Regions from separate parts of the Lysinibacillus sp. JNUCC 51 genome, predicted to be linked through region 2. Evidence: riboswitches for the same ligand, from Rfam matches in the RefSeq annotation. Region 2 holds a riboswitch; the other holds the start of a gene.
The links. A riboswitch is a leader RNA that binds a small molecule or an ion and turns the genes downstream of it on or off. The one in region 2 is predicted to bind cobalamin.
Positions count from the first base shown of each region.

Region 1: another riboswitch for cobalamin. It lies ahead of JNUCC51_RS21545 ((2Fe-2S) ferredoxin domain-containing protein); the one in region 2 lies ahead of cobT (nicotinate-nucleotide--dimethylbenzimidazole phosphoribosyltransferase).

Region 1 is NZ_CP065545.1:4,469,883-4,485,581, reverse strand. It holds gene JNUCC51_RS21600 (precorrin-2 dehydrogenase/sirohydrochlorin ferrochelatase family protein) at 1-480, opposite strand, end outside; gene JNUCC51_RS21595 (cobyrinic acid a,c-diamide synthase CobB) at 473-1,840, opposite strand; gene JNUCC51_RS21590 (cobalt-precorrin 5A hydrolase) at 1,852-2,973, opposite strand; gene cobM (precorrin-4 C(11)-methyltransferase) at 2,966-3,751, opposite strand; gene cobI (precorrin-2 C(20)-methyltransferase) at 3,751-4,458, opposite strand; gene cbiE (precorrin-6y C5,15-methyltransferase (decarboxylating) subunit CbiE) at 4,451-5,671, opposite strand; gene JNUCC51_RS21570 (cobalt-precorrin-5B (C(1))-methyltransferase) at 5,628-6,761, opposite strand; gene JNUCC51_RS21565 (precorrin-8X methylmutase) at 6,761-7,420, opposite strand; gene cobK (precorrin-6A reductase) at 7,433-8,194, opposite strand; gene JNUCC51_RS21555 (sirohydrochlorin chelatase) at 8,191-9,105, opposite strand; gene cobJ (precorrin-3B C(17)-methyltransferase) at 9,120-10,790, opposite strand; gene JNUCC51_RS21545 ((2Fe-2S) ferredoxin domain-containing protein) at 10,795-11,166, opposite strand; cobalamin riboswitch at 11,305-11,488, opposite strand; cobalamin riboswitch at 11,706-11,889, shown strand; gene JNUCC51_RS21540 (energy-coupling factor ABC transporter permease) at 12,033-12,779, shown strand; gene JNUCC51_RS21535 (energy-coupling factor ABC transporter substrate-binding protein) at 12,782-13,054, shown strand; gene cbiQ (cobalt ECF transporter T component CbiQ) at 13,058-13,828, shown strand; gene JNUCC51_RS21525 (energy-coupling factor ABC transporter ATP-binding protein) at 13,828-14,664, shown strand; gene JNUCC51_RS21520 (S8 family peptidase) at 14,913-15,699, shown strand, end outside.
Region 2 is NZ_CP065545.1:1,092,942-1,108,640, reverse strand. It holds gene mutS (DNA mismatch repair protein MutS) at 1-644, shown strand, start outside; gene mutL (DNA mismatch repair endonuclease MutL) at 659-2,545, shown strand; gene JNUCC51_RS05735 (glycerol-3-phosphate dehydrogenase/oxidase) at 2,717-4,363, shown strand; gene JNUCC51_RS05730 (alpha/beta fold hydrolase) at 4,367-5,281, shown strand; gene miaA (tRNA (adenosine(37)-N6)-dimethylallyltransferase MiaA) at 5,268-6,170, shown strand; gene hfq (RNA chaperone Hfq) at 6,260-6,490, shown strand; gene JNUCC51_RS05715 (rhodanese-like domain-containing protein) at 6,590-6,892, shown strand; gene JNUCC51_RS05710 (DMT family transporter) at 7,156-8,028, shown strand; gene add (adenosine deaminase) at 8,181-9,182, opposite strand; purine riboswitch at 9,255-9,353, opposite strand; gene JNUCC51_RS05700 (YheC/YheD family protein) at 10,004-10,768, shown strand; cobalamin riboswitch at 10,980-11,155, shown strand; gene cobT (nicotinate-nucleotide--dimethylbenzimidazole phosphoribosyltransferase) at 11,270-12,325, shown strand; gene JNUCC51_RS05690 (trimeric intracellular cation channel family protein) at 12,426-13,031, opposite strand; gene JNUCC51_RS05685 (methionine gamma-lyase family protein) at 13,290-14,540, shown strand; gene JNUCC51_RS05680 (MerR family transcriptional regulator) at 14,817-15,191, shown strand; gene glnA (type I glutamate--ammonia ligase) at 15,276-15,699, shown strand, end outside.

The DNA of each region.
Region 1 (15,699 bases), 1.7 Mb from region 2:
CTGCTGTAGGAAGCATACGTAGTCATCATAAACCTCATCAAATTGCTCTTCGAGATCAGCCTTGATTTTACGTGCTAATGCTGGACTTGCACCGGACGTTGAAACTGTTAACACTAAAGGACCACGACGCACCGTTGCTGGCGTTATAAAGTCGCTTTCAGCCTGTGCATCTGCGCGGTTGATGAGCTGCCAATGCTGGGCTGCTTCTTGTACAGCCTCATTTACTGACGTATCATTTGTCGCTGCAATAATGAGTGATGCATCATCCAAATCACGCGATTCAAATTTTTTTTCACGCCACGTAATTTGTCCTGATTCCGCAAGGGGTAGTAAGGATTCATCAAGGGTCGGACTAACAACGACAATACTAGCTTTAGCTGGAAGCAGTGATGCTACCTTTTGTGTTGCTACGTGTCCTCCACCAACAATTACTACGGTTTTATATTCAATATTGATGTGAATCGGAAAATAATTAGTCATGATTTTTCACCTTCTTACAAGCTGTTAACCAATTGTCAACAAGCTTTGGGTTAGATACGAAATGAAAATGCGTATAGCCAGCTACTAAATTTCCTGCTTGGTAGCCCTCTTGTTTGTTACCAAAGCGCCCCTTCGTTTCATAGGCCGGGGTATTATGTGAGCCGCTATATTTTGAATAATGGAATTCATGTCCCTTAGCTTCTTCATCCGTACCAATTAAAAAATTATGTTGTGTGCCAAAAATTTCTCGGTAGCCAAGAGCAGCAAGCTTTGTTTGCATCGCTACTTCTCCCGGAATAACACCAACCATGTCATAACGGTCACCGTTGCTGTTCGTAATAGCCTCAGTCAAATACATAAAGCCTCCACACTCAGCTAATGTTGGTAGACCTTTAGCAACCGCTTCACGAATAGACTGTTTAGCATTCGAATTTTCCGCTAAAATATCTGCAAATTCTTCTGGGAAGCCCCCGCCGATATACAATCCGTCTGCTTCAGCAGGTACAGGCTCATTTGCAAGTGGTGAGAAAAATTGAAGCTCTGCTCCTTTTGCACGCAGCAGATTCAAATTCTCTTCATAATAGAAGTTAAACGCGGCATCTTTCGCTACGGCAATGCAAATATTTTGAGATGGTTGTTCCGCAAATAGTTGCCCTAATTCTTGTAGAACAGGAGCCTTTGTTAATTTAAGCAATTGATCTAAATCAATAGTCTCTGCCATTAAAGAGCCTAGCTTATCAAAAAATGTATCGAGTTCTCCTCGTTCGATTGCAGGGACTAATCCTAAATGTCGACTAGGAATATCAATACCTTCCTCACGCTTCAAATAGCCGATCACAGGAATACCGCACTCCTGCTCAATAGCAGCCTTCGCAATTTCATAATGACCAACACTACCGACTTGGTTCGCAATGACACCAACAATATTCGGTTGATCTGACAACATTTGAAAACCTTTCACAACTGCTGCTACACTTCGTGCCATACTTGCACAATTGACAATTAAAATAACCGGGCTTTCTGTTACGACACTAATGTCTGCTGCAGAGCCAGCATCCGATAACGGACTTTTGCCATCATAAAAGCCCATAACTCCTTCAATAATGGAAACATCAGCATCTTTGCTTGCGCGCGCGACAATATCACGCACTGCTTCATGGGAAAACATCCAGCTATCGATATTGCGCGATACCCGTCCTGTTACGGCAGTATGATAGGTAGGGTCAATATAATCGGGACCACATTTAAAGCCCTGCACAATTTTGCCCTTTTCCTGTAATGCTTTCATAAGTCCAATGGTAAAGGTTGTTTTACCAACACCACTGCCAGTACCAGCTAGTACAAAGCGATTCGTTTGCATAGGCTTCCTCCTTAAAATGTTAATCTAGCAACAGAGATTGTAGCATTGCCCGATTTTTTCTTTTCTAGCACAAGCGATTCCACGTGCGCATAACGCATTGCTGCAGGCTCACTCACCCCGTATGCACCTGTATATTTAAATACGGTTTCCGAAGGTGATGGGAAATCAATTTCATTTAATTCCACCGGTGAATATGTAACAAATTCCCAATCATATTTCTTTGTTATTTCTAGGAAGCATTGCTCGTCCTTCTTTAAATCAATCGTACATAGCGCTTTAACACTTTTTTTCGAAAGCTTCAGCTCTGCAAGAGTTTCATCGATGACTTGCTCAATTTCTTCCACAGATGTCCCACGATTACAGCCCATGCCAAGCACGACCGATTTTGGTCGATAAATGACACCATTTTCTAGAAGCACTTCTTCTTCTGGATCAATGATGCGGTCTGTAATCAGCAATGTCGCTTGTGGTTTCGCTTCAATCGCTGCATATGTTGACGGATAAATTTTAATTTGCTCTGGCATCGCTGTGTCACGCATCCACCAGTCACGTTCCCCTGTTTCCTGAACAATTGCGACGTGCTCCTCGTTGACAACAGACGCACTTACAGGTGTCAGTTTATCCGCACTATCCCATACCCAGCCAAAACGTGCTCCAAATAAATCAACTGGAATGGTCTTTTGCACATCTGAGGCTGTCGTAATAATTGGATTTGCTCCAAGTGCTGCAGCTACTTCATGCGTCAGCTCATTGGCACCACCTAAATGACCTGATAAGACGCTAATCACATTTTCACCACGGTCGTCAATGACTACAACGCCAGGATCTGTCTTTTTATCCTTTAAAATCGGTGCTATCATACGTACAACTGCACCGAGTGAGATGATTATAATCAAGCCTTTATATTGCTTAAAAAGAGTGGGTAGCAGTAAACGCACAGTACCTGTAAACATCTGAATATGTTTTTCTGCTTCATCACCCTGTTCAAATTTACTCATGTAATATAAATCGCTCGCAGCAAAAGTATGCTGCAAGCGACGTCCAATTTGAACACCGTGCTTTGTGATGGCTACAACTGCATAAGGATTTCGTTGATCAACCTCTGGCAATACGCCCTCTTGTAACTCAATCACTTGTCTTCACACCTTTTCTAAAGCCATGTGTGAAAGTAGCATCATATAATTTCGAACGGTATTGATCCTTATCATGAATGTTCGGATCTAATGCCCAGCCAGCTAAAATCATCGCATGCTTACGAATACCGTTCACACGCATCGCTTCATCTAGTTCAATTAATGTTGTACGTACAATTTTTTGATCTGGCCAAGAAGCTCGTTGAATAACAGCTACTGGTGTATCATCTGCCCAACCAGCATTCTGTAATTCTTTTACTATTTTCTTAGTTAACGTTGCACTCAGGAATAAGGCAATTGTACAATGGTGACTCGCTAAATCGCGTAGCTTTTCAAATTCTGGTACAGGTGTACGTCCTTCGGCACGCGTTAAAATAAGTGTTTGTGTTAAATCAGGAATTGTTAATTCCGCTCCGATTGCCGCTGCAGATGCGAAGACAGAGCTAACACCAGGAATAACCTCGTAGCCAATGCCTTCTTTTTTCAATAGTGCCACCTGCTCCATAATCGCTCCATACATTGCAGGGTCTCCTGTATGCATACGAGCTACTACTTTCCCCGCATTGACACGATCTACCATGACCGCTACCATTTCCTCTAAATGCATTCCCGCCGTACGAATAACCTCTGCATCTGGTCGTGCCTTTGCAATAAGGTCCTCACTTACTAAAGAATCTGTATACATAACAACATCTGCTGTTTGTAGCATATGTAAACCTTTAACTGTAATTAAATCTGGATCACCAGGACCAGCGCCGACAATATATATTTTCTTCATTATTTACGCACCACCATTAACGTTAAATATTCTAAATCTACACCATCAAGCTCTCGTACATCCCAAATAACTTCCTCGTCAGACGTTACCTTTGTTACGACTGATGCCTTATCAAGTAAATCTAAATCACGTAGCACCTCAAGCATTAAATCAATAACTTTCGCTACTTTAATGAACACAACTGCATCGTGACTTTCAATCGCTTCACGCATTGCATCATAGTCATCATGGGCAGGGACAATCGCAACACGGTCATCGCCATCTGCTAGCGCAATTCCAAGTCGTGATGCTGAACCATTGAATGATGATATTCCAGGAACTGTTTGAATTTCAACATCAGGATGCATGTCCTGCATAAGCTTCATCATATGGATGAACGTACTATATAATAATGGGTCACCTTCTGTAACGAATGCGACGTCCTTACCTTCTTTTAATTTTTCATAAACAAGTTCAACTGATTTCGTCCACTCGCGTTCTAATACAGCCTCATCTTTTGTCATTGGAAATACTAGTCCAAGCATATCCTTTTCTTCTGGGTTAATATAGACATCTACGATACGATGGGCATAGCTTTTACTGCCTTTTAGTTTTTTCGGATAGGCAATAACAGGCGATTCCTGAATGATGCGGAATGCCTTAACTGTAATTAACTCTGGATCGCCAGGACCTACGCCCAAGCCATATAAAATACCTAGATTACTCATGATTTTCTTCCTTTCGATATGCAGAAATAATGTAAATCGGATTTAATGGGACAAAACGTGTCATATCTAATATTGGTTTACTGCGCGCAAGCTGTGCCTGCAATATGTCCACAGCAAGGCCACAAGACTTAAACGCTTCGACTGCCTTATATAAATTTTCAATTGTTGCAGCATTCAATACAATACGACCATTTGGCTTTAAGCGTGTACAGCATAATTGTAAGAGCTCCACCATTTCTCCTCCTGTACCGCCGATAAAAATCGCATCCGGATCAGGGAAATTTTCAAGTCCTGCTGGAGCTTTACTATGAATAGCTGTAATATCTACACGAAACTTTTGCTGATTTTGCAGGCAATTTTCTAAATCAGGAGCGTTTTTCTCCACTGCAAATATTTGACCTTCTGGCGCAAGCTTGCCTGCCTCAATGGCCATTGAACCCGTACATGTACCAACGTCCCAAATGATGCTATCCTTTTGTAACTGCATCGCTTGTAAACTTAAAACACGAATTTCTTTTTTCGTAATAAGTCCTTTGTCTGGCTTACGCTGTGAGAATTCTTCATCATCAATACCGAGTGCATAGCGTTTCGGTACTGAGGTTTGCTGTAGAATGACAACATTTAAAGGAGAAAAATTAGCCATTTCTAATTCATCAAGCGAATACCAACCAAATTTTTCATTTGTGCCTTGTAAATTTTCTGCCACAAATGCACGGTATTCTGTCATGCCAAAATGCTTTAAATAACTTGCTAGCGCATTCGGATTATTTTCTGCATCTGTTAGCAGTGCCACTTTCTTTTTACCATCAATACGTTGTGCTAAGCCTTTCATGGAGCGCCCATGAATACTTGTGACATAAGCATCCTGCCAGCTTTCTCCCATCTTAGAAAAAGCAAGCTGTATTGAGCTCATATATGGATAGACTTCGATGTCTAGCTTCTTCGCTAAATAACCACCGATGCCGTAAAATAATGGATCACCAGAAGCTAAGATTACTGTATTTCTTGTTTCTGTAGATAATCTTTCAACAAGTGCTGAAAGACCACCTTTAATCAAAATTTTTTCACCAGTAAAGTTCGGGAAAAATTCTAGAACACGCTCTCCACCAACAAGGACCTCACAGTCTTCAATCCACTGTACATATTGTGGTAGCAAGCTTTCTTGTCCGTTATCCCCGATTCCAATCAATTTCATCGATCGATGCAATGTCATCAGCCCTTCCTAATAATTGTCCCTGCATCGAATAGATCGATGTGGAAAGCGTTAAACCGCCCTTAATGTGATGTAATGATGAATAACAGCAAGCTTCACATAAGTGGTTAAAGAATGCATCATAGCCCTTTTCTGCCATAATTTCTCCGACCTGTGAAGCAGTGTTTGCCTCTCGTACGTTCGTAACGGTTTCTTCATCCGCACCTATATCCACTGCTAATTGAGCTAAAAAGTTAAAATCAATAGGAGCACTTTTAGAGTGCACCATCATGACACCTTGTGCCACCTTCGAGAATTTCCCCATCATACCAACAAGCGATACTTGCTTCATACCAAGTCGTTTACAATGCTTTAATGTAAAGCCTACAAAATCGCCCATTTCTATAAACGCTTCCTCTGGCAAATGAGGATATTGTGCCATCGCATACTTTTCACTACGTCCACCAGTCGTAACAACTAAATGCTCACAACCAGCCTCTTTTGCAACACTAATCGCTTGGACAATACTAGCCATATAAGCAGAACTCGAAAAAGGCACGACGGTTCCCCTTGTGCCTAAAATGGAGATTCCTCCAATAATACCAAGTCTCCCATTTAACGTTTTTTTAGCAATTTCTTCACCTTTAGGGACGGAAATAACTACATTAACGCCTCGTTTAATTTGAAATTCATCAAGTACGCCTTGTACAGTACTATGAATCATCTTTCGTGGTACCGGATTGATGGCTGCTTCTCCGACAGGCACTGGTAAGCCGGGCTTTGTTACACGCCCGACACCAATTCCACCGTCCAGATGAATGCCCGGTATATCTGACCAGCTTACTGTGCCGATAATGAGTGCTTTATGTGTTGCGTCTGGGTCATCACCAGCATCCTTAATCGTTTCACAGCTAACAGCATTATTTTGAAATGTACATTTTTCTATTGTGAATGTCGCATCTCGTCCAATCGGCAAATGAATAGTACTTGTTTCTTGCTCTTCATTTGTAATTAAGGCAAGTAATGCGGCCTTCGTTACTGCAGTCGCACAGGATCCCGTTGTATACCCGTGACGCATGTCCTTAGGATCCTTTTTAGGCTTCCGCTCCATTATTTTTTCGCCTGTTCATCCGCTAATAATGAGACAGCATTCAATGCGGCAACCGTCACTGTACTACCGCCTTTACGACCAACATTTGTAATATAAGGAATACCTTCTAGTTTTAAAAGCTCTTCCTTCGATTCAGCAGCTGATACAAAGCCAACTGGCATACCGATAATTAAATCTGGTTTCGCTAAGCCTTCTTTAATTAAACGAATTAATTCAAGCAATGCTGTTGGTGCATTACCAATTGCATAAATGCCACCTTCGTGTAATTTAGCTGCCTTTTGCATTGAGATAATCGCACGCGTTGTGTTTTGTTTTTTCGCTTCAATCGATACGTCTTCATCTGCAATATAACAGTGTAAATCGCCACCATGCTTTTGGAAGCGTTTTTTCCCTGAACCACTTTCGATCATCTGCACATCTGCAATGACATGGCGACCAGCAAGGATTGATTTAATACCCGCTTCAATTGCTCCTGGTGTAATAATAACGCTACGTCCTAATTCAAAATCGGCTGAAGCGTGAATAATGCGACGTACAATTTTCCACTCATCCTCTGAGAAATTATGCTCGCCCATTTCTTCAGCAATAATAGAGAAACTGTAATCGTAAATTTTATCTGGGTCTACTGTTAATGGTTTGAAATCTGTTTTAAAGTCCATTTGTATTGCCTCCTAAAGTGTGTTTTGTACAGCCTGTAATACATCTTCAAATGTAGAATATTGCTGTCCGTATTTTATATTTGGTCTTGCAATTAATATTGTTTCAATGCCACATGCAAGGGCTGCCTCTAGCTTTTCATCCACCGAGCCAACCTTGCCGCTTTCTTTCGTAATCATCAATGTCACATTATATTGACGAAAGAGGGCTTCGTTTAATTCCTTTGAAAATGGGCCTTGTATGGCAACAATATCTCTTTGTGCCACACCAAGTGCTTCACATTTTTCCATATTATCGAGTCGAGGAAGCATACGTGCAATCACTCGTGTATTTTCTAAGCCATGTAACACTTTTGTAAAGGTCGCTAATGTTTTACTGCCCGTCGTTAGCATAATGACTCCACGTTTTTCCGCTGCTAAATGGGCAGCCTCCTCATAATCCTTCACAACCGTAATTAGCGGGTGTGCATAATGTTCATGAGCACGTTCATAGCGAATATACGGAACATTTGCTTGCTCTGCTGCCGCCATGGCATTTTTTGAAGCTTCTTCAGCAAACGGATGAGAGGCGTCTACAACTAAACGGTACCCTCGCTCGGTAATAATCGTCGTCATTTCTTCCGCCGTTAAACGACCGACTAAATGAGGAAGGCCTACTTCTGCAAGGCTTGAAGCGGCTGATTCAGTAACGACCGTAGCTGTCACAGCATGACCTGCTGACTGTAGTTCAAGTGCTAGATTCCTAGCATCGCTCGTCCCTGCTAACATGAAAATCATTTCACCGGCTCCTCTTCATGGTGATGATGATGGTCGTGGTCGTGATCGTGGTGATGGTGGTCATGGTCATGGTCATGGTCGTGGTGGTGATGATGATGCGCATGTCCATGCACTGCCGCATAAGCACGATAATTTTCTAAATCTTGCATTCCTGTCGATGTACCATTGACAGCTTGCTCAATACGTTCTAATAGCACATTTTGTAAACGCTCATGATAACCAAAATAATTAGCAATTTGAATATCACAGTCTGCGTATTTTTCGTTAAATTGCTTGCACATGCCGTTCATACGTTCCATTAGGATACCTGTGAATAAAAAGTACGGTAGCATAATAATTTTTTTAGCACCTAACTTCACACAGCGCTCTATTCCTTCTTCTACTCGGGGATCAGTAACGCCCATAAATGTGCTTTCTACATACTGAACCGGGAGTTTTTCCCATAATAAGCGTGTAATTTTATAAAAATCACCATTTGCAGTTGGATCACTGCCCCCACGTGCAATTAATAAAATGGCTGTATCTTTATGTTCTTCTTCAGCATTAAAGCCGATTTCTGCTAAACGGTCTTCTAAAATAGCAAATATTTCTTCATGGATACCGATTGTTTGTCCATACGTGAACGTTATATTTGGATAATGCTCACGCGCATGTTCGATTTCTGCTGGAATATGTAGTTTCGAATGTCCAGCATGAAGAAGGATAATCGGAATAACATGCACCTCTGTAGCACCCTTCTTCACACAGTTCGTAATACCTTCTTCAATGTTTGGCGAAGCGAACTCTAAAAAACATGTTTCTACTAAAAAGCTATCATCGATGCGAGGTGTCATTTGCTCGATAAACTTACGTACCTCTTCATTCCCTGCTTCTAAACGGCTCCCGTGGCCGACAAATAAAATTGCTTTCATCTCATTACTCCTCACTAGTCGCCGCATGGAGCTGGCTCTACTTTTATTTTTGAAGACATATCCTGATACGTGAAATGTAGAATCTTTTTCACACGCTTGAAGTATTTAAACAAACGTTCATTTGGATGCGCATTTGCTTTATATTCTTCGATAATGTCAGTGATAAGTGGTATGAGCTGTTCAGGCTCTAACCCCTCCACAACTGGCTGGGCAGCATGTGCTGTACGACCAACCGGCTTAGCACCAATAAAAACATCAAATTTACTTTTACGATAAACAATTCCAATATCATCGAATACTGCTCGATAACACGCCATACCGCAGCCGTTAAAGCCAATATTTAATGTTTTCGGTAACGACATCCCACCAAGCTTTGCTTGAATCTCTTCTGCATACGGAATCGAATCGTACTTTTCTCCATAACAGAAGTCACAAGCTTTTAACGATAACACATCACCAAGTGGTGCTAGTAAAAAGCCAACTTCACGAAGCTTTGCTGTAGCCTCTTCAGGATCAGACGTAGGAATTTTCAAATGAATCTGATGGTCTGGTGTATACTCCATCGTCCCTTCCTCGCCAACTACCTCAGCTAACGTCATCATTTGTTGAGGAGTAAAGAACTTATTGGCTACCCCAGGACTAACCGCTAATTCAAAAATGGATTCGATTTTTTGTTGAACACGCTTAGGTGTAACTTTCACCGCGCTTGTTCCCTTCACCATAGCAAGTGCAGCTGTCGCCATTTCCAGTGATGATTTCTTAGGCTTTGATTGTGGTCTGATGGCTAAACTGGGCTTAATTCGATTGGCATTAGGATCTGTCGCAAAATCATTACTCGCTGCTCCTGTTTCTTGATTCATTGCCCATGGTTCATTTTCTTCCTTAAGTCGTTGATGTGGTCGTAACGGTTGTTTTTCTTCACCAAGTGTATATTTACGCTGATAACCACGTGGGGTAATCATTTTATTGTCGTAGAAGAATGTTGTTGAATTCCCGATAATAACTGTCGTTAACATGCCAATATCGTGTTCAAGCATTTCTGCTAAAGTAGTCATCGTAATTTCCTGACGGTCACGATACGCGCTTTTCACAAGTCCAACCGGCGTATCTGGTGAACGATATTCTAATAAAATTCGTTGTGCCTCAACGATTTGTCTCGTACGACGCCCACTCTTCGGGTTATAAAGAGCAATAACAAAATCCGCCATAGCTGCCGCTTCCACTCGTTTTGCAATTAAATTCCAAGGTGTTAAGTGATCACTTAGACTAATGGTACAAGCGTCATGCATAATGGGAGCACCTAGTAAACTTGCACAGGAATTAATAGCTGAAATACCAGGAACAATTTCTACCTCGATACCAGTTGCTTCTGTCCAGCCTAGCTCGATTAATACCTCATACACTAATCCAGCCATTCCATAAACCCCGGCATCTCCACTAGAAATGACCGATACGATACTTCCAGCCTCCGCTTGACGTACCGCTTCCTGTGCACGTGAAACTTCCTCTGTCATACCAGTACTAATAATTGACTTTGCACTAACTAAATCCTGAATAAGTTCTACATAAGTTTTATAGCCTATGATCATATCACTTTGTTGTAGTGCCTCCACAGCGCGAGTAGTAATATGTTTAAAGTCTCCAGGGCCAAAGCCAACTACGAAAATCTTACCTTTTTGCGCCATTCTGCTACCCCTCTTTCACCTTTTCAATGCCTTTTATGGCTGTTGTTTGCGCTGTACGCTGTAACGAACCTTCACGCAATGTAAAAACATGCTCATTATGTAACACTTCATGATTTAAATCTTGTACGAGCGCTCTCGCATGCTCCATTGTCGGTACTCGGTACCAATTCCCTTGAGGATAAGCAATGACAACACAAGCATCCTTACATCTGCCATTACAGCGGGTCCTTGTCGTATGTATTTCTTTATCAAGCGCTAGTAACTGTATTTCATCACGGATTGCCAGTGTAATGTCCTCAGCATCTTTTTTCATACAGCTACTGCCATTACAAATAAAAAGATGTGTTTTCATCCCCTCTAAATTCCAAGTTGTCATAGTTTTACTCCCCTCATTTGCTTTTTGGAAAAAAAAAAACCTTTACTCTAGACGAAGAGTAAAGGTTTAGTAGAAGCCAAATAAAAACGAATATTTACAGGTACTCGCTCTCGCTTCAACTTCTCCCTCCGAAAAGTTTGCATGCATCATCACATAAGCAGGTTTCCTGACTTAAGCTTCCTTTTACTTTCGCGCCTTCCTAGCTTTCACTAGTGGCATCCGCGATTTCATCAGCTATTACAGTAGCGGGGGCTGTATCGGATTTTCACCGATTTCCCTATTATCTTGAAAATATTCAAGCACTTATGGATGTTTTATATGAATTTATCTAATTGAAAACTGTTTCTATCATAGCTCATTTTTTTAAAATTTCAATATTTCTTTCTAAATTTGTGACATTTTCATTAATTTTTTTAGAAAGATGTGATATTCATTTTAGATTTATCCGAATTTTCGACATAGAAACTCAATTAAAAATATTTTCATAAAAAGTATAGCATATTTATGGAAAATCATGTTACACTTTGTCGTGAAATCTCACAACTTCATCTTTTTTCGGTGCGAATTGTTCATCATTTCGCTTAAAAGGGAAGCCGGTTCAAGTCCGGCGCGGTCCCGCCACTGTACTAGGGAGTTTTATGATAATGTCACTGTCCAAAGGATGGGAAGGCCTATAAAACGTTGAACTAAAGCCAGGAGACCTGCCGAAAAATATGTGATCGTTTCAACCTACGAGGATGGGTGTGCGGCTTAGCAAATTATAATTTTATTTGCATTTTTTCAGCTATGCATTTTTCCGCAAATGGAGAAGTGCTTTTTTATTTTCGCACGCTAATTCGAAATAATTTATTGAGGAGGAGAGATTTTTGAAATTCTCAGGTTGGAAGCTTAGTTATTTCTTATTGGCATTTTTATTCGTACCAAATCGTGCATTTGCGATGCATATTATGGAGGGCTTTTTGCCAATTGAATGGGCGATTTTTTGGTGGGTCATATCGATTCCTTTTATTATTTTAGGATTACGTTCTATTCGTAAAACCATCGATGAAAATCCTGAAACAAAAATGATATTAGGTCTATCGGGTGCCTTTGCCTTTGTGCTATCAGCTTTAAAAATTCCTTCTGTAACGGGAAGTTGCTCACATCCGACAGGAGTTGGGCTTGGAACAGTTCTTTTTGGACCATTAGCGATGAGTGTTATCGGGACAATCGTATTATTATTCCAAGCTTTACTTTTAGCACATGGTGGGCTTACAACTTTAGGAGCTAATGCCTTTTCCATGGCCATTATGGGCCCTATTATCGCTTACTATGTATTTAAGGGCTCACTAAAAATGGGGCTATCATTTTCCATCGCTGTCTTTTTAGCAGCAATGCTTGGTGACTTAGGTACATATGTTGTCACTTCTGTGCAATTAGCACTTGCCTTCCCTTCTGAGGTCGGAGGCTTTATGGCTTCATTCACAAAGTTTGCAGGTATTTTTGCATTAACGCAAATTCCTCTTGCTGTTAGTGAAGGAATTTTAACAGTGGTCGTTATGAACTTCCTGAAAAAATACAATGTCAGTGAATTAAAAGCTCTACGTGTTTTTTCAGCAAAGGAGGCTCACTAAAAATGAAAAAAAACTTACTGCTTTTAGCAATTGTTGTGTTATTAGCAATCGTTCCCCTATTTATTCAAAAAGGTGCAGAATTCGGAGGTGCTGATGGCGAAGCGGAAGCTGCGATTAGTGAAATAGATGCAAGCTACGAGCCATGGTTTGAAAGCTTATGGGAGCCACCCAGTGGTGAAATTGAAAGCTTATTATTCGCACTTCAAGCTGCTATCGGAGCTGGATTTATCGGCTATTTCATCGGCTTAATGCGCGGCAAACATAAAGAGGGTTAAGAGATGTTACTCATTGATAAGTATGCTTATTTGAATAAACTAGCGTCTGTTCATCCGTTAGAAAAAATGACGTTCTCCCTTGGACTACTTTTATTGTCGCTTATCATGAGAGATGAACGAATTTCACTCATTACATTTATTGTGATGAGTGCTTTTATCATTATCGGCGCAAAAATTCCTACAAAGTATTATGCAAAATTACTATTGCTACCTGGATTTTTTTTACTATCAAGTTTAGTATCAATTTTAATTTCTATTGCGCCAACAACTAGCACGCTACCAACGCACATATGGTCATTTTCTCTTAATAGTTGGACAATTTTTGTCGGCAGTGCAAGCCTAGAGACAGCGCAGCAGCTTTTTTTCATCGTCCTTGGCAGCATTAGCTGTTTGTATTTTTTAATTCTCACAACTTCAGTACAATCCATTTGTTACGTCTTGCGACAATGGCGTCTTCCAACTCTATTTGTAGAGCTAGTAGAACTAACGTATCGTTTTATTTTTATCTTTTTAGAAAGTATGCAAAAAATTCATCTTGCCCAACAGGCCCGCCTAGGATACAACTCCCCTATGCAGTGGCTTCGCTCGGTATCAATGCTGATTGCAGCTTTATTTGCCGAGATGTTCCAACGAAGTCGTGAACTAAACAATGCGATGGAAGCACGCGGTGGAGAAACTGTTTATTGGCAGGAGGATATTACCTATAACACGAAAAATTGGCTTGGTATTACTACTATTTTTATACTCCTCATCATTTACGGAGGTTTTTTCTAATGACAGAATTATACTTTGATTTAACACATTTATCCTACGCTTATGCTGATGGAACTCATGCGTTAACGGATATTACACTACAGCTTCCAAAGGGGAAAAAAATCGCTTTACTTGGTCATAACGGGGCTGGAAAATCAACATTATTTCAGCATTTAAACGGAATTTTGAAGCCTACCGCTGGAAGTATATCCTTTTGTGGTAAAGAACTTAACTATAGTAGAAAAGCATTAAAAAAATTACGCCAACAGGTTGGTATTGTTTTTCAGGATGCAGACAACCAGCTTTTTTCTGGCACAGTTAAGCAAGATATTGCATTTGGACCTCTGAATCTTGGCTGGACAACTGAAAAAATTGAAGAGAAAATTGCGTGGGCTGTCGCTCAAACCGAAGTCGAAGCCTTGCTAGATAAACCGATACATTTTTTAAGTGTTGGACAGAAAAAACGTGTCGCTATGGCTGGTGTACTTGCAATGGAACCTTCCGTTTTATTATTAGATGAACCGACTGCTGGACTAGATAATTATTATAGTGCACGAGTTTTACAGTATTTAGCTATGTTAGAAAACGGTGAGCGAACAATTTTACTGGCAACGCATGATATCACACTAGCTTATGAATGGGCAGATCAAATCATCGTGATGGAAGCTGGGAGAATTATTTATAATGGGGATCCAGTTGCAATGTTCTTTCAAGAAGATTTACTTGAGAGAGCTCATCTTGAACGTCCATGGGTTTTTGATATGGCTATTGCCTTACAAAATAAAAAACTATTAGAAAAAAACATCAAAATGCCTCGTTCGAAGGAAGATTTACACAGACTAATAGAGCAGCTCTAAGATAATTTGTCCATAGTTGGTACTTTTCAATTGTGGCTGAATACACTCACCTACTCAAATTTCACAAATCGAGTAAGAATAGTAGCCGTCACCTGTATAAAATCTCTTTTTATCATGAACAAAATATAATGGTAAAATATAGAATGGTACTTTTGGAAATAAATATACTCATTTACGAAACTTTTCTATTACTCATTCGTATTAGTAGAGATGGCCCAAATATTTATTAACCCAAGGAGGGAAAACAGTTGAAGAACTGGAAAAAGAAATCAATCGCTCTAGTAGCATCTGCTGCACTAATGGTACCTGCTGCTTCTGCCTTTGCAGAAGCACCGCAAAAAACAGCAAAGAACCAAGAGTTAGTGAAAGTAGCTAGCAATAAGGATCAATCATCTAATAATCAGAAAGAGTGGATTAGTAAGGATACTATTATTATCAAACATTCAGGTCTTGATAACAGTGTGCATAAGAAAATCGGCTCAAAAGTGATTCGCTCTATACCTTCATTAGGTTACGATGTTATCCAACTTAACAAAGGCACGAATTTAGAAAAAGCAGTTTCATATTATGCTAAGCAAAAAGGGGTTAAAAGTGTATCCCCAAGCTATGTGTACCATTCTTTTGGCACAAAAACAGATCCAAAGAAACAGGATATGTATCATTTAAACCTGCTTCAAATTGATAAAGCTTTAAAATTAGCAGGTAACAATAATGTAAAAGTGGCAGTTATCGATTCTGGTGTGGACTTTAAACATCCAGATTTAAAATCTCAAGTGCTACCTCCATATAATGCTGCGGCACCTGCCAATACTTCTTATACTGGTGATCACGGGACACATGTAGCAGGAATTATTGGTGCAGCAAAAGATAATGGTATTGGAGGACACGGGATTAATCCAAAAGCCAAGCTTCTTCCGATCGATGTATTCAACGGAAAAAATGGTGCTAATGATTTCGTCATTGCACAAGGAATTCTTTACGCTATCGAGCAAGGCGCCGATGTTATCAATATGAGTCTTGGCGGCTACGGTGAAT
Region 2 (15,699 bases):
CACGCATCGGTGCGGCGGATGATTTAGCTGCGGGACAATCAACATTTATGGTGGAGATGTTAGAATCTCAGCACGCGATTACGCATGCTACAAAAAATAGTTTAATGCTGTTTGATGAAATTGGACGTGGGACATCTACTTATGATGGTATGAGTCTTGCTCAATCGATGATGGAATACATCCACGATAAAATTGGGGCAAATACACTGTTTTCAACTCACTATCATGAATTAACGGCACTTGAAAAGGAACTTCCTCGACTGCAAAATGTACACGTATCTGCTACTGAAAAAAATGGCACAGTTGTCTTTTTGCATAAGGTGAAAAAGGGGGCTGCCGATAAATCTTACGGAATTCATGTAGCACAGCTTGCACAATTGCCAGAGGAAATTTTAACAAGAGCACAAGTGCTACTTGAAAACTTCGAGGCTGGAAACGATGCCGGAAACGAAGTAACAGTGGTACAAGAAGTTGTGGAAAAGCCAATGCAAATGTCTCTATTTACGGAGGAAGAACCAATCTCTCCAGCAGAGACAGAGGTGCTTAAAAACCTTGAAAAAGTAAATATTCTGGGCACTTCACCTATGCAAGCAATGAATATTTTATACGAATTACAGCAGCAACTAGTAAACGCAAAAAAGTAAAGGAGTGATGCGCTATGGGAAAAATACAAATTATGGACGAGTGGCTGTCCAATAAAATCGCGGCAGGGGAAGTAGTTGAAAGACCGGCCTCTGTAGTAAAAGAGCTTGTTGAAAATGCCATTGATGCAGGAAGTACGTCCATTGATGTCTTTTTACTAGAAGCGGGCCTCACTTCAATTCAAATAATTGATAATGGTAGTGGTATGGATGAAGAGGATGCATTAATATCATTCTCTCGCCATGCGACAAGTAAAATTCATCAAGAACACGATTTATTTCGGATTCGTACCCTTGGCTTCCGTGGTGAGGCCTTAGCTTCCATTGCATCAGTGTCGAAAATGACACTTATTACATCTAATGGTGAATCAGGTACGTATTTAGAGCTTGAGGGTGGGCATATTGCTACACATAAACCTGGCCCTTTACGTAAGGGAACAGATATTACAGTAGCACAGTTATTTTTCAATACACCCGCTCGATTAAAATATATGAAAACAATACAGACCGAGCTTGGACATACAATTGATCTGATGAACCGTCTTGCACTCGGAAATCCGCAAATTGCGTTTAGATTATTGCATAACGGCCAGCAATTGTTACAAACAAATGGACGAGGAGACGTACAGCAAGTATTAGCTGCCATTTACGGTGTGCATAATGCGAAAAAAATGGTGGCATTCAATGGAGAGTCACATGATTATAAAATTTCTGGCTTCGTAACACTACCAGAGGTGACTCGTGCTTCGAAAAACTATATGTCATTGTTTGTAAATGGTCGCTGGGTGAAGCATTATTTGGTCCAAAAAGCGATTGTAGATGCGTATCATACGTATTTGCCCATTGAACGTTTTCCAATTGTAGCGCTCTATATAGAGGGTGATCCTTATTTAACAGATGTCAATGTTCATCCTGCCAAACATCAAATACGTTTAAGTAAGGAGCCCGAGCTTCTTAAGCTAATTGAGGAAACTATACGAGAGAAAATCCGCAATGTTATTCGAGTACCGCTTATGGAAAAGAAAGAGAAAGTGGTAAAGCCTGCGACGGAGCAGTTAAATATTTGGAAACCTGCACCAAAGCTTAATGTGGATAAAATGAATGCAATTGTAGAAAAACTTTATGATGTGCAAACTGTTCAGGAATCGAACACTTTAGATCCTATAGTGCCACAACCTGAATCCGTTCCTACTGCGGTTGAAGAAAGCTGGCAACCGACACCGGTGATGGAAGTGAATCCTATTAAAGAAGTGAATCTTCCTAATGAAGTGAAGCTAGAGGAACCAGTGGAAATTCTAGAGGATGAATCAGCTAAAGAACCATTTCCTGCGCTTGAAGTAGTAGGGCAAATTCACGGCACGTATATTGTTGCACAAATGGAGGATGGCTTTTATTTAATTGATCAGCACGCTGCTCAGGAACGTATTAAATATGAATTTTTCCGTGAAAAGGTCGGTCAGGTGAACCCAAATGAGCGTCAGGCTTTATTGCTTCCATTGACTTTCCATTATGCTGCTGACGAGGCTCTTATATTACGAGAAAACAGACAAGAGTTAGAAGCTGTTGGCGTATTTTTAGAGGAATTTGGACAGGCTTCATTTGTAGTGAGAGAGCATCCTAGCTGGTTTCCTAAGGGAGAAGAACAAGAAATTATTGAGGATTTAATTGAACAGGTACTGACAACTAAAAAGGCAGACGTCAAAAAATTACGTGAGGCGGCAGCGATTATGATGAGCTGTAAAAAATCGATTAAGGCTAATCATTATTTAACGAAAGAGCAAATGGATATGTTACTGCAAGATTTACGCAATGCCGACAATCCATTTACCTGCCCACATGGACGTCCAGTGCTAATACATTTTACAACGTATGAAGTGGAAAAAATGTTTAAACGGGTAATGTAGTTGTAACGCCTGACAATAATCATGAACAACATGAATAGTCCGTGCTGCATAAAGGAATTTTATAGGTATACAAGAGATTATATGTTTAAAGTTTTTACTAATTATACAGGCTAGCATACGCAGTAGAGGTTACACGTATTTTCAAATTATAGCTAATGGGGGAAAAAAGTTATGTTTTCATTTGAACAACGTCCTAAAATTATGCATTTTTTAGAGCAATATAGCTTTGATGTTTTAGTCATTGGTGGTGGCATTACTGGTGCTGGCATTGCGCTTGATGCAGCATCTAGAGGGTTATCAGTCGCTTTGATTGAAAAGCAGGACTTTTCTGCCGGCACATCAAGCCGTTCAACAAAGCTTATTCATGGTGGACTTCGATATTTAAAACAACTTGATGTAGGTGTCGTAGCTGAGGTTGGGCGTGAGCGTGAAATTGTTTATGACAATGCTGTTCACGTGACAACTCCTGAAAAGATGCTATTGCCATTATATAAGAAGGGCTCACTTGGACCATTTACAACATCAATGGCACTGAAGGTATATGATCGATTAGCAGGTGTTAAAAAGCATGAACGTAGAACAATGTTAAACGCTCAGGAAACGGCAGCACTAGAGCCTTTACTCAATCGAGATGAGCTTATTGGTGGTGGCTATTACGTTGAATATCGTACGGATGATGCCCGTCTGACAATTGAAGTGCTGAAAAAAGCTGTGGAATATGGGGCACTTTGTCTAAATTATGCGGAGATGACAGAGTTTTTATATGAGAAGAAAAAGCTTGTTGGAGTACAAGTGAAGGATCATGTTACAGGGAAAACGATACAAGTGCATGCTGCGCAAATCGTCAATGCTACTGGACCTTGGGTAGATGAGGTCCGCAAAAAAGATAAAGTAGTAGACAAAAAGCAGTTACGTCTCACAAAAGGGGTCCATATTGTCCTTGATCAAAAGGATTTTCCATTACGCCAAGCAGTGTACTTTGATATAGCGGATGGGCGTATGGCCTTTGCTATTCCACGTGATGGTAAAGCCTATATAGGGACAACAGATACAGTTTACGAGGGAGACCCTGTACATCCTGTCGCTACCCAAGAGGACGTTGATTATTTAATTGCTGCTGCAAAGACTGTCTTTCCAACTGCAAATATTTCAAGAGATACGATTGAATCGTCGTGGGCAGGTGTGCGTCCACTTATTTTTGAAAAAGGGAAGGATCCATCCGAAATTTCACGCAAAGATGAGATATGGACGGCTCCAAGTGGACTAATGACGATTGCGGGTGGCAAACTAACTGGCTACCGTCAAATGGCAGAAACAATCGTTGATAAAATTGTGAAAACCCATAAATATAAGCACGCAAGTCCATGTGTAACACGTGAGTTATCACTTTCTGGTGCAAAAGGCATCAATGCCATCAATTTCACTGATTATAGTACTTATAAAGCTAAAGAGGGCGTTCAGTATGGTCTAAATTATGATGAAGCAAAACAGCTTGTACAAAAGTATGGCACGAATGTCGATGCATTATATAACCAGGTGAAATATTTGCATGAACATGGAAGCACGATGCCTCTAGCCCTACATGCAATGTTACTTTATGGCATAGAAGCGGAAATGGTGTACACACCAAGTGATTTCTTTATCCGTCGAACAGGCTTACTATACTTTGATATTGATGCGGTAAAACGTTATAAACAGCAGGTCATTCAAGTTATGCAACAACATTTTAACTATACAGAGTCACAAAGAAATACTTATGTAGCTCAACTAGAGCAAGCAATTTTAGATGCAACAAATTTTGCTGTGGAAGAGGTGTAGGCAATGCGTTATATTGAAATGACAGATGGCCATTTTCTGTTTACTCGAACATTAAAGCCATCGAAGCCATGTATTGGTCATATTCATATTCTGCATGGTATGGCGGAGCATAGTGGACGTTATGTGAAATTTGCCAATAGCTTAAATGAAGCTGGCTATGCAGTAACAATGCATGATCATCGTGGGCATGGAGAAACAGCAGCCTATAATGGCACACTAGGTTTTTTTGCTGAAGAAAATGGGTTTGATCGTGTCGTAAAAGATGCACATGAAGTAGTAACATTATTGCATGAACAATTTGCAGATGTACCTTTGATATTATTTGGTCATAGTATGGGATCGTTCATTACTAGAAGATATATTCAATTGTACAGTGATCAAGTGGATAATGTGATTCTTTGTGGAACAGGAAACGTTACAGCATTGCATACGATGGGGAATTTAGTAGCAAAAGTATTGGCCAAACAGCTTGGTAAAGAGACGGAGAGCAAGTTGTTAAATAAGCTGAGCTTTGGTAGCTTTAATAAACAGTTCCCAAATTCGAAGACTCCTTATGATTGGATATGTTCAGTAGAGGATGAGGTGGAAAAATATATAGATGATCCATATTGCGGCTTTATCCCTACTAATCAATTTTTTGTGGATTTAACAACAGGTTTTATGTCGTTAAATCGTAAAAAAGAGATTGCAAAAACAAAAAAAGACTTACCTATATTATTGATAAGTGGTAGTAAGGATCCAGTAGGAGAACAAGGCCAAGGTGTATACGCTGTAGCTGAACAATTGGCAGAAGCGGGCATACAGGATGTGACGGTTTACTTATTTGAGGATAAGCGCCATGAAATCCTAAACGAGGACAATCAAAAGGCAGTCTATCAAGTTTTATTACGGTGGTTAGAAAAATATGATACAAGATAAAATACAGCAGGCAGAGGTCGTAGCAATCGTAGGGCCTACTGCTTCTGGAAAAACGGCATTAAGCATTGAGTTAGCAAAAAAATATAATGGCGAAATCATCAACGGTGACTCCATGCAAATCTATCGAGGCTTAGATATTGGTACAGCGAAAATTACTGAGGAAGAGATGGAGGGTGTACCCCATCATTTACTAAGCTTCAAAGAGCCGACAGAGTCCTTTTCAGTAGCAGATTATCAAAAATTAGTGCGAGCTAAAATTGCAGAAATTCAAGCGCACGGTAAGCTACCGATTATTGTAGGGGGCTCAGGTTTATATGTGCAGGCAGTACTCTATGATTTTCAATTTACAGAGGAGCAGGTAGATGAAGCTGCACGAAAAGCCTATTATGCAGAGCTGGAGAAATTAGGTCCAGAGGCGATGCATGCTAAGCTAAAAAAACTTGATCCACAAACAGCAGAGACGATTCATCCAAATAATACTCGCCGTGTTATACGTGCGCTAGAGATGATTGAGCTTAGTGGCGTTTCAAAGGCATCCGAAGCACAAAATCGTGGAGAAGTTCCACTTTACAATCATGTGATTTTAGGACTTGGGCAAAATATGTCACGTGAAAAGCTCTATGATAGAATTAACCTTCGAGTTAATATAATGATGGAAAAAGGGCTTTTAGAAGAAGTAAAAGGCTTATGGCAGCAAAATATACGAGGTGTGCAGTCAATCCAAGCAATCGGCTACAAGGAATTATATGAATACCTAGATGGAAAATGTTCTTTAGAAGAAGCCATTGAAAGTTTAAAGCAAAATTCTCGCCGCTATGCGAAAAGACAACTAACATACTTCCGAAACAAAATGGATGTATATTTTGTTAATAATGACGAAATACTTTAATTAATTTCTAAAAATTACTAATTGCCAAATTGGTAGAACATGCTACTATAGGAATGAAGAGGTAGAAAGAAGTATAAGGAGGCATTTTGATGAAATCAATTAACTTGCAAGATACATTCTTAAACCATCTACGTAAAAACAATGTTTTTGTAACTGTGTTTTTATTAAATGGTTTTCAGTTAAAAGGAACTGTGAAATCTTATGATAATTTTACAGTATTATTACTAGATGCTGAAAGCAAGCAACACCTTATTTACAAACATGCTATTTCTACATTTGTTCCAGCAAAGCAAGTAGATTTTTTAGAGACAGAAGAATAGAAACATTATAGTAAAACAGTTAGTGTTCATGACACTAGCTGTTTTTTTGCCTACAGGCTATAATGTAAGAGGAAATCGACATATTGGAGGACTACACATATGAAAATTATGGATACAACAGAAATATTAGAACTATTAGATGCTAACGAAGACCTATACATCATTGATGTTCGTGAAGATGATGAGGTAGCACAAGGCATGATCCCTGGTGCTCAGCACATTGCTCTTGGAACAATCCCTGAACGCTTAGGCGAATTAGATGCTTCAAAGCCATACATTATCGTTTGCAAAGCAGGCGGTCGTTCAGCAAATGCATGTGCATACCTAGAAGCTCAAGGTTTTGACGTAACAAACCTTGAAGGCGGCATGCTTGCTTATGATGGAGAGTTAGAATTTAAATAATGGTCGATTAAAACCCTCATTTAGGCGAGGGTTTTTCTTATACAATCGAGTTGATAAAAGATTGAAGCAATCGTAATTAATTTGGTAGTATATGTTACAATTACAACATACAAGGAGGGATTAGTATGTATCGAACAATAGCACCCCCAACAATGTCTTTACAGTAGAATCTACTGTTTGGGCATTCAATAAAGGCTTGCTAATTCTCAATAGATTCTACTGTATATCGAAGACTATATACATGTAGAAAGTAGGAATTAGAAATGAGCGGAAAGCTATCTTTTATTTTATCAATGATTATTTTTGGAGCTGTCGGTGTTTTTGCAAAATATATTAAGTTGCCTTCAAGTGAAATAGCCTTTTGGATGAGTCTTGTTGGCTCTTGTTTTTTACTTTTGATTTTCCTTGCTAAAAAAGAAAGGTTTACGAAAACTACTATTTTGCAAAATAAATGGCCATTAATACTTTCGAGTTTTGCCTTATGTGGTAATTGGATTTTCCTTTTCCAAGCGTACAAGGAAACAACCATCGCAAATGCAGCTCTAAGCTACTATTTTGCTCCAGTACTAGTGATTTGTCTGTCACCTATAGTTTTGAAAGAGAAAATATTATTAAGAAAAATTTTTTATGTTTGTGTTGCTCTTGTAGGACTGTATTTTATCGTTCAAAGTCAAACTACCGAAACGAGCGAACATTATATCGGTATTGTCTATGGGCTTATTGCAGCTTGCTTCTATACAATAATTACATTCACCAATAAGTATATTCGTGGATTAAAAGAGCCTGATAATACGATTATTCAACTTGCTTTAGCAGCGTTAATCCTTGCTCTTTACCTTTTGGGGACTAACGGGTTCCAAGTAATGCAAATCGATATTAAATCAATTAGTTTACTTATAGCATTGGGCATTGTACATGCTGGAATCGGCTTCTATCTGTTCTTTTTGGGAATGCGTCATCTAAAAGGGCAAAGTATAGCTATTTTAAGCTATATTGATCCACTGACATCATTAGTGATTTCGGTGATGGTTATAGGTGAAAAAATGGCGACCCTACAAATACTAGGCGCTATCCTTTTACTCGGTGCAACATTTCTGAGTGAAATAGATAAAACAAAGTTGATATCACAGCAATAAACGGAACAGAAAGCTCCCGAAAGCCTTTTTGGCATTAGGGAGCTTTTAGTAAAGGGGAATAGAATTAGTTTTATCCTCTAAAGTCCGTGTTAATATTTCATACTCTTTTAGAAAATTTTTGTAAATATATTCCGCATAATTTGTTGCAAAGTCTATTCTTCTTTAAATTGTGCCAAGCACCATTCTTTAGTTTCTTGGTCGGCAAAGGATGCTTCTACACTATTTAAATAAATTTGTCGATAATCTTCTTCGCTTAGATTAAATTCATTGTTAACTAAATGGATTTCATTTGCCATTGTAGTATTTGATACGGTTCTGTTATCCGTATTAAATGTCACTTTTATTCCATCTTTATGAAATTTATAAATCGGATGTTCAGAATAATGATTAACAGCTTTCGTTTGGACATTACTTGTTGGACACATTTCAAGCACAACCTGTCTTTCTTTAACTATCTTATAAGCCTCGGCACAATCTTTAATAAATACTCCGTGTCCTATTCTTTCAGCACCCAAAAGTTCAACAGCCTCTAGAACGTTTTTACCAATCCCTGTTTCACCAGCATGAATAGTGACTCTGTAGCCATATTCTTTGGCTAATGCGATTGGATCTACGAATTTTTCACAAAAGCCTTCTTCTTCGGATGCACATAGGTCAATTGCCACTACACCTTTTCCAAGGAACTTTTTACCTTTTTCAACCACCTCGAATGCACTTTCTACAGACATCGTCCTCATGCAGGACAGGATTATATTTCCCTTTATTTCGTAACAGCTTTCAGCGTCTCTCATCCCATCTATAACAGCTTGAATAACTTCTTCAACGCCAAGACCTTGTAATGTGTGAAGTAACGGGGCAAATCTGACCTCTAAATATTTCACATTTTCCATTGTTGCATTCTCAAATAGCTCAAAAGTAATTCTTCTTAAGTTCTCCTTAGACTGCATTACTATATTAGGAAGAAAAAATCTTTTTAAATATTCATCAAGGGATTCGCATTCTAACGGAGCAATTAGCTCCTTTTGTAGTTCATCCTTATCAAAAGTGGGTAACTGAATGCCTTCCTTCAGTGCAATATCGATAATAGTTTCAGCCCTAAGGCTTCCATCCAAATGACAGTGTAGTTCAATTTTTGGCAATGTTAAAAAGTTCATTTTTGACCTCCTGAAATAAATTATTAGATTTAAAATACAAAAAAATTCCTGATCACAAAGAAAATACAAGTTTTGTACTTGTACTTTCTTCGTAATCAGGAATTTCGGTTCCTGGTAGAGACCCCCAAACCATATTATTGGGGTTATACGGAAATATTATTGAATTCATTTATGATTTTTAATAGGATAATAAAAAAATTTCGGATTGTCAACATGGTCCCTACCTTTATCAACAAAACTGCTTCGTTCGTTTAAGTACATTTCTTCAAATAGTTATTTGTTGTTATTAAGAGGAAAAGGTCCTTTTGAGTTTATATTTTGGAGTACCGAATGTCAACATTCATTATTATCCCTTACACCTAATGATCCTTATATCGATAGACCACTCGCCCAAATCCCTTTAAAACCGACTTCCTCTACAACTTTTGCGGAAAGAACGTTATGGATTTCATTAAAAATTCAAGTCTGTCTGAATATATTTTTTAAAAAAAATTCGTCCTTTTTTCAATATCTCCCATCTCCATACTCGACATGTCTATATAACTAAAAGTAATGATTAGTGGGGCAAATATATTAGAAACTAATGATTTTGAAATCAATAAAATGGATGTATTGAGAACAATCATAATAATACTTTTCTAGTGTAGTAGATTTATTATGACTCTAACAGAAAAATAGGAGATATTAGTCACGTTACCAAGTCTCACCCACCCACGCAAGATAAATCTATCTACATACAATAAAGTAACCTCCATAAGTGGAGAGGACTACACTATCAATACAAAAGAAATAAAAATATCTAATTAAATGAGGTGAGTTTATTGAAAAACGGACTTGGAAAATGGGAACAATTCTTACTTTTAAAACAAAATCCTTTAACAACTAACTGCATGCCAGAATCAAAACTTTACAGTCTAGAAAACCTAATCTATTTATTAAATAAGTATGAGTATATTTATGTGAAACATAATAGCACTGGACAAGGAAGAGCAATGTATAAAGTCTACAAAAGAAAAGATGGACACTATTGTTTTAACGGATTTACCATGCAAGGTGAAGAAATAAGTAAATGTGTAGCAGCAATTGAGGATTTCCACCAAGTTCTACATCCATATGAGAAACACGGTAGATTAAGCGGAATTTATATTATACAGGAGGGGGTCAAAAGTCTAACCCCTGATGGGGATTCAATATCCATTCGTGTTCATGTTCAAAATCTAAAGGGAAAATGGGTAATTGGAGGAATTTACGGAAGGCTTGCAACTGAGGATCATGGGATTGTCAATTCAAATCGGGGTTCTCAAGCAATATCGATTGAAGAATTATTATCAGGTTATTTGATGATGGATAATACAAAGAAAGATCAAACAATAGACACTCTAAAAGAAGAATCAATTTTAGCATCTGAAGTAATATCATCCCACTTTCCTAATAGAGAATATGGCATTGATTTTGGAATAAATCTTGAAGGAAAACCTATATTATTTGAAGTAAATACAACGCCAAGCATACGTAGTTTTGCCAAAGTTGATAGAGCGATCTGGAAGAATATTGTTGAGATTAGGAAAATGCAAAATGAAGGTTAAGTTTGAAATGTAGTTATTTTTCATGTTAGTCAATTGCAAGCCCTCAGGAACCTGAATATGCGTACATTAGTTTATTTGGTTATTCGAAGTGTTAAAAGATTCTTTTGATTCACTCTTTTGGAGCAAATGCCAGCGAAGGAAAATTCCTGGAGCATTTTTCCGTTTAATCTAATATATTGACACAAAAATCACTTTGTCGTAGATTTAAAGTAATTGCATAAAAGCATTAGGTGCCCACTGCGGGAGAATAGGGAATAAAGTGAAAAGCTTTAGCGGTCCCACCACTGTAAAAGAGAGTTTCATAGAGAATGCCACTAGCATAGTCTGGGAAGGTTCTATGAAATGTTGAAATTGAGCCAGGAGACCTGCCTAACTGCTTCGGTTATATAGACGATGGAAAAGTCTGTAGTTTATTTGTTATGGAATAAACTACAGGCTTTTTATTTTTTTCTCTAAATCATTCTTCGAGTAACAAGGGCAAAAAAGAAAGGGGAAATTTTCATGCAATTATTACAACAGACGATTCAAAACATTCAAAGTGCTGACCACAAAATGATGGAGCAGGCAAGAGAACGCATAGATGCACTTTGCAAGCCTCCTGGAAGCTTGGGAAGACTAGAGACCCTTGCTGTACAACTATCAGGGATTACAGGAGAACTATTTCCTGAGATTGATAAAAAAGCGATTATTGTCTGTGCCGCAGATCATGGTGTTTGTGATGAAGGGGTGACATCTAATCCACAAAATGTGACGGTCTTTCAAACATTAAATTTTCCAAGAGGAGGGACTGGTGTTTGTGCTGTAGCGAAAATAACAAATGCAAAAATTGTCACGGTAGACGTTGGCGTAAAAGAGGATATTCCGCATGATGCTGGGGTCATCATAAAAAAGATTAAATATGGAACGGACAATATGGCGAAAGGTCCTGCTATGACACGGGAAGAAGCCATTCAATCCATTGAAGTAGGAATTGAAGTAGCTACGGAAGAAATAAACAAGGGGATAAATGTACTCGGGACGGGTGAAATGGGCATTGGAAATACAACACCGAGTGCTGCAATATTATCGGTTCTTCGCGAATGTCATCCCAATGAAGTGACAGGCTTCGGTGCAGGTGTTGGGCCAGGGGGGATAGCACATAAAGTAGAAGTCATTCACAATGCTATTACATTAAACAAACCAAATCGTCATGATGCTATTGATATTCTTGCAAAAGTTGGTGGATTAGAAATAGGCGCTATGGCTGGAGTGATACTTGCCGCAGCTGCGCATCGCAAGCCTGTTGTTATTGATGGCTTTATTTCTACCATTGCTGCTCTTATTGCATACGAACTTGAACCAAACGTAAAAGACTATATAGTTCCTTCACATGCCTCTGAAGAACCAGGTGCAAAAATTGCCGCTGAAATGCTCGGAATTGAACCGATGCTGCAAATGAATATGCGATTAGGTGAAGGCTCAGGTGCAGCATTAGCCTTTCCTATTTTAGATGCAGCATGCTCTATGATGAAAAACATGGCTACATTAGAGGAATCTATGTTGCTGTTGAAAAAGTAACTTTAGTCGCTGCCGTGGATGCACGGTGTTTGTGATAAACAAGAAATTAAATAACAAGCCCAAATATCAGATTTGGGCTTGTTATTATGTAGCAGTATAGCTATGCTCGATTCAACTTCCGTAACGGTAAACGCCATTTCTTCATATATGAAAGTATTCTTAGTACTGTGATCACACCAAATAATACATATAAAAAGATATCCCCTGAGAATTGTTGAAGTCCGATAATAAGCCCGGCTAATGCTGCCCAAACGCCATAGACTTCATCACGAAGAACTAACGGTTGTCGTCTAGCTAACAAATCGCGAACAATTCCACCACCTGACCCTGTTAAGACAGCAGCTACAATAACGGCACTAATAGGCATGTCGAGCTTCACAGCATAGAGAGCACCTTGAATCGCAAATGCCGATAATCCAATAGCATCGGTGAAATTGCCCCAGCGATGCCGGTGCTGAATGAGTCGATGTGGAAATAAGAAAAAAATTGTAATGGCTGCAATGGCGATTTGGAACATCATGTCCTGACCCCACAGTGTTGTTACAGGTAAACCTATGAGTAGATTCCGTATAGCTCCACCACCAAAAGCAGTTACGATACCGAGTATATATACACCGAATAAATCGTATTCTTCCTCCATCGCAATTATTGCCCCGGAAATAGCGAAGGCAATTGTTCCAATGATGCTAAAAAACTCCCAAGCCAACCTTTTCACCCCTTATCTGAATAAATCATTTCTTGTTGTAGATTACATATTAGAAAGCATCGACTTGCGATTTAGAATTATCAGATATCAAATATCTTATTATAGCAGAATTAAATAGATTAAGTTCGTTATTTAGTTTAACGCCAAATGAAAATTTGAAACAAGAAGAATACCCGCGCTTTCAAAAGCAAGCTTTGCAGGCAAGCTCACAAATTGTTAAGATAAGATTTGAACAAATGTGAAATGGAGAATAACATAATGACTTTTACAACCAATTTATCAGAAGAAACACTAGCGTTAGCTGCTAAAATAGAAGAAAAGGTACGCCCTTTTCATGCAAAGGTAGAAGATATGGCGTTCTTCAATCAACAAAAAGTGCTTGCTGCATTCCGAAAGCATCAAGTTAGTGATTATCATCTGCACCCGTCTAATGGTTATGGCTATGATGATGAGGGGCGTGACAATCTAGAACGAGTGTATGCAGAGGTCTTTGGAGCGGAGGCTGCCATTGTACGTCCGCAAATTATTTCTGGTACACATGCAATTACACTTAGCTTATTCGGAGTGCTACGTCCTGGTGATGAATTACTTTATATTTCAGGTCAGCCGTATGACACATTGCAATCAATAGTCGATGGTGGCGATAAGGATACTGGCTCGTTAAAAGATTATAAAATCAGATATAGCCATGTGGATTTAATCGATAACCAAGAGATCGATTGGGAAGGTGTTGCAGCTGCAATTACATCAAACACAAAAATGATTGCTATCCAACGTTCGAAGGGCTATGCAACACGCCCATCCTTTACCATTTCACAAATTGCAGACATGTGTGCAAAAATCCGTGAATTAGCGCCAAATGCAGTTATTTTCGTTGACAATTGCTACGGTGAATTTGTTGAGGCACAGGAACCAACAGAGGTTGGGGCTGATTTAATGGCAGGCTCACTCATTAAAAATCCTGGTGGAGGCTTAGCGAAAATTGGTGGTTATATTGCGGGTCGTGCAGATTTAGTAGAGAAATGTGCTTATCGTATGACATCACCAGGTATTGGTGCTGAAGCAGGAGCAACATTAAATACGCTTGGTGATTTCTATCAAGGATTTTTCCTTGCGCCACATGTTGTATCTCAAGCATTAAAAGGTGCCATCTTCACGGCGGCTATGCTAGGAGAGATCGGCATGAATACATCACCAAGCTATGATTCTAATCGTACGGATTTAATTCAATCGGTTTCTTTCCAAACTGCGGAACAAATGATTGCTTTTTGCCGTGAAATTCAAGCGAACTCACCAATTAATGCGCATTATGCACCAGAGCCGGCGTATATGCCTGGCTATGAAGATGATGTCATCATGGCCGCTGGAACATTCATTCAAGGTTCCAGTATTGAGCTTACAGCAGACGGTCCTATTCGTCCGCCATTTACAGCATTTATTCAAGGTGGGTTAACATACGAGCACGTAAAATTTGCAATTTGTAGTGCTGTTCAAAAAATCCAAAAATAGATTGCGAAAAAGCTATTCAAAATTTCCATTTTGAATAGTTTTTTATTTATGGATGAAAAGTTGAATATATATATAAGTTAATTGGACTCGAACGCCCCTAGGAATGCGCGAAGTCGGAACGGAAATAAACCCCCACCTTAGGAAAATAAACTTAGTATTTTACAATTTTTCATCATTTCAAAAAAAATATTTTATTCCATGTTAGGAAACCTCACATGGACTGTTGACAGTGTGAATTTTTCGTTATATTATTAGCTGGTATTGGAGGGGACTTAAATGAGTCGTGAAATTAGACGAACTATGCCGTTGTTATCAATGAATATCGTAATGCAATTGACCGAGCTTTCGGCACGTCAGATTCGTTATTATGAAGAACACCATTTAATTGAGCCGCACCGAACAGAAGGCAATCGACGAATGTTTTCATTAAATGACGTCGATACACTGCTGGAAATTAAAGATTACTTGGAACAGGGCATGAACATGGCAAAAATTAAAAAGCTGTTCTCTAAAAAGAATGAACCTGTTTCAACAGATGAACCTAATTTAAGTGACTCAGAATTACGTCGCATCATGCGTGAGGAAATGCTTCAAGCGCAGCGTATGCAAAAATCATCCATCCGTCGTGGGGATTTATCTCGATTCTATTAATAAAAGGCAACATCATTAATTACTTTATTAATAGGGTAGGGTAATGATAAAAAAGCTAGACAATTTATAGGAGTGTGGAAAACTGTGGGTAAATACACAAAAGAGGACATTAAACGTCTAATCGAAGAAAAAAACGTAAGCTTTATACGTCTACAATTTACAGATATTCTTGGCACAATCAAAAACGTTGAGATTCCTGTAAGCCAATTAGATAAAGCTCTAGAAAATAAAATGATGTTTGATGGCTCATCCATTGAAGGCTTCGTACGTATCGAAGAATCAGATATGTATTTATATCCTGACTTAGATACTTTCGTAGTGTTCCCTTGGACTTCTGAAAAGGGGAAAGTAGCACGTTTCATCTGTGATGTATACACTGCTAAAGGCGAGCCATTTGCTGGTGACCCACGTAATAACTTAAAACGTATCCTTAAAAAAATGGAAGATATGGGCTTCACAAGCTTCAACTTAGGGCCTGAGCCAGAATTCTTCTTATTCAAATTAGATG